Regions from separate parts of the Mycolicibacterium rhodesiae NBB3 genome, predicted to be linked through region 2. Evidence: riboswitches for the same ligand, from Rfam matches in the RefSeq annotation. Region 2 holds a riboswitch; the other holds the start of a gene.
What was found. A riboswitch is a leader RNA that binds a small molecule or an ion and turns the genes downstream of it on or off. The one in region 2 is predicted to bind guanidine.
Positions count from the first base shown of each region.

Region 1 (3,775 bases), 650 kb from region 2:
GGCGGGGGTCTCCAACCTGCTCACCATCCAGTCCGCGATCACCGGCACCGACGTCGAAAAGCTCGCCGCAGGCTACGAAGGCCGAGGCTACGGGGATCTGAAGGCCGACACCGCCGAGGCGGTCGTGGAGTTCGTCGGTCCGATTCAGGCGCGCGTCGACGAGCTGCTGAGTGATCCGGCCGAGCTCGAGTCGGTGCTGGCCGCAGGGGCCGAGCGCGCCAGGGACGTGTCTGCAAAGACGCTTCGGCGGGTATATGACCAGTTAGGGTTCCTGCCAGGACCTCGCTAACGCCCGTACCTCGCCTTGGGGGCTGGAAATGACACCTCCGGTCGAGCCGGACAAACCAGGATTTCTCGATCGCCTGCGCGCGCGGTATCACTGGTTCGACCATGTGATGCGCGCCCAGGAGCGGTACCAGGACAGCAAGGGCGACTTCTACGCCGCAGGCATCACCTACTTCACGATCTTCGCGTTGTTCCCCATGCTGATGGTCGGCTTCGCGATCGGCGGCTTCATCCTGGTGAGTCAGCCGGAGCTACTCGCCGAAATCCAGGAGCGGATCAAGTCGGCGGTGTCCGGCGACGTCGGGCAGCAGCTGGTCGAGTTGATGAATTCGGCGATCAAGTCGCGCACCTCCGTCGGGATCATCGGACTGGCCACCGCCGCATGGGCGGGCCTGGGCTGGATGGCGAACCTGCGTGAGGCACTGAGTCAGATGTGGGGGATGGCACGGCAGGAATCCAGGGGGTTCGTTCACACCAAGTTGTCGGATCTGACCGCCATTGTCGGCTTGTTCCTCGCGCTGGTTGTGACCATCGCCCTCACCGTGCTCGGTAGTTCGGGTGTGATGAAGCAAGTGCTGGAATGGGTTGGGCTGGAGAATGTTCCGGGTGTGAGCCTGGCGCTGCGTGCGGCGTCGCTTGCGATATCGGTGCTCATCACCTGGCTGTTGTTCACCTGGATGATCGCCCGACTTCCCCGGGAATCGGTCAGCTTCCGCAGCGCGTTGCGGGCCGGGTTGATCGCCGCGGTGGCCTTTGAAGTCTTCAAGCAGGTGGCGTCGATCTACCTGCGCTCGGTGGTGACCGGACCGGCGGGCGCGACGTTCGGTCCGGTGCTTGGTCTGATGGTGTTCGCCTACATCACCGCGCGGCTCATCCTGTTCGCCACCGCATGGGCCGCGACGGCGAAAGACAACCTGGAAGCCGCGCCCGTCGATCCGCCTCAAGGTGCGCTGATCACCCCCCGCGTTGAGTTTCGCGAGGGCCTTTCAGTTCGCGGTGCTCTCGCCGCTGCGGCCGTAGGTGCTGTTGGAGCGCTGAGCATTTCGCGCTTTGTCCGGCGTCAGTGACTGACCGCCTTCAATCCGACGATGCAGCCGATGATGCCGACGATGAGCACCGCCTTGACCAACGAGACGGCTTCCTCGCCGGTCAGCATGGCGTAGCCCACGGTGAGGACTGCGCCGATGCCGACCCACACGGCGTAACCGGTGCCGGTCGGCAGGTCGCGCATCGCGTACGCCAATCCGCACATCGACAGAATCACTGTGATGGCGAACACCACCGACGGTACGAGTTTCGTGAAGCCTTCGGATCGCGAAAGCGCTGTCGCCCAGACCGCTTCGAGAACACCCGAGACAATGAGAACCAGCCACGCCATTGCACACCTCCACGGTGCCGTCTTGTCGCTGGTCGGGTACGGCACCCCTCGTCCGGTGTCACATTGCTGACTACCGCGAGTCTAGCAAACGCGAAATCAGTTCTGTGGGCGGCGATTTACCGATCGGGCGGCCATGATGAGCCCGAACACGATGATCGATCCGACGATGCCCACACCGACGCGTACGGGTGTGGCGTCGACGTCGGGCAGTAGCGGTGCGGCGTTGAGCGCTCCGGCGCCGGCGGCCGCCTCCGGCTTCGGCGCGACGAGCGAGGGGTCGGGTTCGATCAGCGTGCCGACCTTGGTGCCCGGCGGCGTCGAGAAGCCGTAGTCCAGCAGATGTGCCGCCTGCTCCCACGGTGCGATCGGCTGGCGGGTTCCGCGCAGCATTACCGCAACCAGACGGCGGCCGTCGCGTTGGGCCGCCCCGACGAATGTCTGGCCGGCGTCGTCGGTATAGCCGGTCTTGCCGCCGAGCGCGCCGTCGTAGTTGGCGAGCAGTTTGTTGTCGTTCTCGATCGGATACCCGGCGTCGCCACGGCCGGGGAAGTCGAAGCTCTGGGTGCTGACGATGTCGGCGAAAATCGGGTTCTGCCAGGCGTATCGGTAGAACAGGCCCAGGTCGTAGGCCGAGGTGCTCATGCCCGGTCCGTCGAGTCCCGACGGGGTGGCCACCCGGGTGTCGTGCCCGCCGAGCTTGTCAGCCAGGTTGTTGAGCTTGCCGAGGGCGGTGTCCATCCCGCCGAGCTGTGCGGCCAGCGCGTGCGCGGCATCATTGCCCGAATACATCAGCAGGCCGTGCAGCAGGTCGTTGATGGAGTAGAAACCGTTCTCGCCGACGCCGACCTTCGTGCCCTCCTGCGCGGAATCCTCGGCGGTACCGGGGACGACCTTGTGGATCGGCAGGTCCCTGATGGCCTGCATCGCGACCAGGACCTTGATGACACTCGCGGGGCGGTGCCTGCCGTGCGGATCCTTGGCGGCGATGACATCGCCGGTGTCCAGGTCGGCAACGAGCCACGCCTCGGCCGAGACGTCGTTGGGCAGCGGCGGCGTGCCGGGCGCGGTGATGACGCCGCAACCCGATAATGCGTCTCCGCCCAGAGGGGAGGCCGGAACGGGCAGCGGACCGGGGGGAGCCTGGCCTGGTTTGGGCACCTCAGACGCGTCGACGGCCGGCGGCGTCGTCTCCTTGTACGGGCATGAGTTGGTATCGGGCGCAGCATTCGGCTGCGCAGCGGCCACCGCGGGCGAGACCAACAAGAAAAGGGCCGTGGCCAGGGCCGCAGCGCGTTGAGACGAGGTTCGTACGCATCCCATGGTGACCGCAGATTAGGTGTTCACGGGCGAGTTCGTCGGGAGGCGCGCTGTGACTGGTGTGATTGAAGTTTCAAATGTGACTTGGCCGGGTAGCTCGGCGCAGTCCGGTTCGTCGGAATCAACGAAGTGCAGAAGAAGTGCGAGTGAGGCCTGCATTTCGTGGGTGTTGATGCCCGCGGCCCGCAACAAGGCGCGGTCAGCGCAACGCCGTCGCCGCCAGATCGACGTGAGCGACGGCCGGGAATCCGATCGACCCCATCCACAGCTTGTCGCCGGCTTCGACCAGACCCGTCACCATGCCGAACCGGGGATGCTCGGTGCGCACTCCAGCGACGGGGCGGCCGGTGTCGGGGTCGAAAGCCACCGCCCAGACCACCGGTTTGATCTTGGGCTGCAGCCGGTCGGGCAGGCGCCACAGCAGCTTGCGCAACGCAGGCGGGGTCTTGGGCATCATCTCCGCGACGGCGTTGGTGGGCGACACCATCGCACACCAGATCCGGCCGTCGGCACCGGTCGACAAGTTGTCCGGGCTGCCTGGCAGGTTGACGGCCAGCGGCGTCACCGTCCCCGCCTTGTCGCCGGTGAGCCAGTACTTCGACAGTCGGCGCGCCTGGGTCTCTGCGAACACCAACGCCGACCCGTCGGCCGTGGGCGTGATGCCATTGGCGAAGTAGAGACCAGGGACCACGGTGAGCACCGTTCCGTCGGGGTCCCGACGGAACACGCTGCCGCGGTTGCGCGCCTCGAAGATCGGCCCGAGGAAATGCTCGTAGGTGAACGCGCTCGTCGACT
Region 1 is NC_016604.1:529,504-533,278, reverse strand. It holds gene trpS (tryptophan--tRNA ligase) at 1-289, shown strand, start outside; gene yhjD (inner membrane protein YhjD) at 318-1,352, shown strand; gene MYCRHN_RS02515 (DMT family transporter) at 1,346-1,663, opposite strand; guanidine-III (ykkC-III) riboswitch at 1,675-1,739, opposite strand; gene MYCRHN_RS02510 (D-alanyl-D-alanine carboxypeptidase family protein) at 1,760-2,983, opposite strand; gene MYCRHN_RS02505 (SMP-30/gluconolactonase/LRE family protein) at 3,180-3,775, opposite strand, start outside.
Region 1: it holds a riboswitch for guanidine, as region 2 does, so the genes downstream of both, MYCRHN_RS02515 (DMT family transporter) here and MYCRHN_RS05685 (agmatinase family protein) in region 2, are expected to answer to the same signal.

Region 2 (3,775 bases):
GTGCTGCGCCAGTACCCGGAGGACGCGGTGGCCGGGGCCTGGTCCACCATGGCCCGCCAGTTGGCTCCCGGCGGTCTGATCGTCGACGGCACCTGCGACGAGCTCGGCCGGCTGTGCTGCTGGGTGCTGCTCGACGCCAACGGTCCGCTGAGCCTCACGCTGGCGTGCGACCCGTTCGCCATCGAGCGTCCGTCCGATCTCGCCGAGCGGTTGCCCAAGGTGCTGATCCATCACAACGTCGACGGTCAGCCGATCCACACGTTGCTGTCAGCCGCGGACCGTGCGTGGGCCACCGCCGCGGGACACGGCGTATTCGGACCGCGGATCCGTTGGCGCGCAATGCTGGATCAACTGCACGCAGGAGGATTTCCCGTGGATCCACCTCGGCGGCGGATGCGCGACGGCGTCCTTACGGTGCCGTGGACAACCGTGGCGCCGCGTCTGCAGTGACCAGCTCCGGCTCGGCCTCGTCGGCGTCCTCCAGCGCGTCGTCGACGTCCTCGGCCACTCTGATGTCAAGCCCGCGAATCGGCGCGGGCCGCGTCAGCAACGCGATGAACACGTACGTGACCAACGACGCCGCGAACGCGATGAACGTCGGCCACCCGTCGAACGACGCGTCGACCACATTGTTGGGGATGTAGAGGATCGTGTTGTCGAGGCCGTACATCGTCGGCGTCATGACGAACAGCACCAGGCGCACCGAGAGGCCGACCACGATCGATGCGATGGCAGCGACCGAAGTGCCTCGGCGCCATATCAATCCGAGGATGAACGGCACCACCAAGCAGGCCAGCAGCAGATCAAACGCCAGGGTGAGCAGAATTCCGGTCTGCTTGACGTAGATCGCGATCAGGATCGACAGAAGTGTCATCGGGACCATCGCGATCCGCGTGGCGCGCAGCAGCGGATCACGCTGGCCCGGAACATGCACGCGCCGAACGCCACCCAGGTTGCGCACCGAGACGTTCGATATCGCCAGGATCGCGCCGTTGGCTGTGCTCATCGAGGCCCCGACGAGGCCGCACAGCACGATGATGGTCAGGAACAGTGGTGCGTACTGATCGAGCAGGACGAACAGGATCGGCCCGTCGAGCTCTTCGGGCATGAAGGCCTTGGCCGACAGCACCACGAGGCCGAACGGCACGCAGATCGCCACCACGCCGGTGGCTGCGCTGAAGCATGCGCGCCGGGCGGTCTCGGGAGACTTGGCCGCGAAAACCCTTTGCATGAAGTCGATTGCGACGATGTCGCCGATGCCGAGCGCGATGAGCGTCGCCCAGTTGATCACCGCGCCCTGCGCGGGGTCGGTCATCTGCCCCATGTCCAGTGGTCCGGCGCCCTCGGCGATAGCGATGCCGTGAGTGGTCGCCATCCAGATGAGCAGTCCGACGGCGCCGATGAAAATCAACGACATCTGGATGATCGCGGTGTACGCGTCGGCGATCAGCCCGCCGGTACCTGTGTAAGCGACAGCGAGGGCCGCGATGATGACGGTGCCCAGCCAGTACGGCATGCCGAGGAAGTAGTTGAACAGGAATCCGCCCGCCACGAGGTTGCCCGCGACGAGTATGCAGAACCCCACGATCAGCATCACCGACGCGACGGCCTCGACCCGACGGCCGAACCGCAGCCGGTAGTAGTCGGGGAAGGACGTCAGGCCCATCCGGTTCATCGGTTTGGCGAAGAACAGACCGGTGAAGAACAGGCACAGCGCGAGACCCAGCGGCAGGCAGGCGCCAGCCCAGAATCCGAATTCCGACGCCAGATCCGTGTTGCCGAGCGTGGCGTTGGTGTCGACGGCCGAACCCATCAGGGCGCCGCCGACGAGGATCAGCGGCAACATGCGTCCGCCGACCAGGAAGTTGGCGCTGTCGCCGGCGATCCGCTTGGACACCAGGAAGCCGACGAGGACGACAACTGCGATGGATATCCCTACGCCGAGAAGAATCACGGGAGCCTCCCTTTACGAGGTGGAGCCTCCCGGGCTTTTGTCCCGCCGTGGAACGGCCGGCGTCGCTGCGCAGCCGCTTGCGTCTCTCGGACCAGGCCCGGCGAACCGGCGGAACCCTAGACGCGCCTCACACGGGTGGATGTGAGTCGTCGATCAGACAAACCCTCACCCGTTACGTCGGCTCGCGCTTCGTGTTAACGATGCGTTGCAATTCCCTCCTGCCGGTTTTGCGAATCGCTGCCAAGATAAAGGCAGGAGCCAGCCAGAGCTCCCCGGACGAGGTGCGTCGTACCCGGCTTGCGACAAGACGGCGCGTGAGGAGCACTCATGTCCGACCGGCCAGATCCGTCGCTGCCCAACGCCGAGGGCGCATGGGCCCAGCAGGCCGAGGCCCGCCTGCCGGATCGCCGCGAACGCGAGGAGATCGAACGCGGCTTGACCTACGGGCTCGAGGCGGCGCCGACGATCAACGACCGCCGGATCTCCACGTTCGTTCGCGGCGAACTGCCGCACTTCGCCGGTGAACGCGGAACGTTTCTGAAATGTCCGTTCGTCGAGGACGTGAACCAGGTCGATGACGCCGAGGTGGCCATCTTCGGTGTGCCCCTCGACGCAGGCGCGACCTACCGGCCCGGCACCCGCTTCGGCCCGCAGGGAATCCGGCGGTCCACCAACCTTTTCGGCACCTACAACTACGAGTCGGGCGTCGATCTGCGTGAGCAGCTCAACATGGTCGACATCGGCGACGTGTTCACAATCCCCGGCAACCTGGAGAAGTCTTTCGACCAGATCAGTCAGGCGATGGCGCACGTCGTGTCGAAGGGGGTCATGCCGGTCGTCCTCGGCGGCGATCACTCGATCGGCTTCCCCACCATCCGCGGCATGACGCCGTATCTGGACGGCAACGTCGGCATCATCCACTTCGACCGCCACGTCGACACCCAGGAGTCCGATCTCGACGAGCGGATGCACACCACCCCGTGGTTCCACGCCACCAACATCAAGAACGCGCCTGCGACCAACCTGGTGCAGATCGGCATCGGCGGGTGGCAGGCGCCGCGGGCGGGCGTCAAGGTCGGCCGGGAACGTCAATCGACGGTCATCACCGTCGGCGACGTCGAACGGGTCGGCATCGAGAAGATCGCCGAGATGGCTCTCGAGATCGCCTGGAAGGACGCCAAGGCGGTGTACCTGTCCTTCGACATCGACGTCATCGACGCGGGCTTCGTACCCGGCACCGGCTGGCCCGAGCCCGGCGGGCTGCTGCCCCGCGAGGCGCTGAACCTCGTCAAGATGATCTCCGAGCCCGGCTTGGCCGGCATCGAGGTCGTCGAATGCTCACCGCCGTACGACTGGGCGGAGCAGACGGCGCTGCTGAGTTCCCGCGTGATCCTCGACAGCCTGGCCGCCCAGGTGCGATCGGGGAAGCTCGGCAACAAGGCAGCGTCGGCCGACCGCGTCGCCTGGGGTCCGTAGATCCGTAGGCTTTGTCGTATGCGCGTGGCCCTGGCACAGATCCGCAGCGGTACCGACCCCGCGGCCAACCTCGACCTGGTCCAGGACCACACGCGCCGCGCTGCCGACGCCGGTGCGCGGCTGGTGCTGTTTCCCGAGGCGACGATGTGCCGGTTCGGGGTTCCGTTGGCGGCGGTCGCCGAGCCGCTGGACGGACCGTGGGCGACGGGTGTGCGGCAGATCGCCGAGCGTGCCGGCATCGCCGTCGTTGCGGGCATGTTCACCCCGGCTGACGACGGCAGGGTGAAAAACACCCTGATCGCGGCGGGACTCGGGGTCGACGCGCACTACGACAAGATCCATCTC
Region 2 is NC_016604.1:1,176,519-1,180,293, forward strand. It holds gene MYCRHN_RS05675 (class I SAM-dependent methyltransferase) at 1-450, shown strand, start outside; gene MYCRHN_RS05680 (high affinity choline transporter 1) at 410-1,954, opposite strand; guanidine-I (ykkC/yxkD leader) riboswitch at 1,979-2,085, opposite strand; guanidine-III (ykkC-III) riboswitch at 2,206-2,271, shown strand; gene MYCRHN_RS05685 (agmatinase family protein) at 2,282-3,430, shown strand; gene MYCRHN_RS05690 (carbon-nitrogen hydrolase family protein) at 3,449-3,775, shown strand, end outside.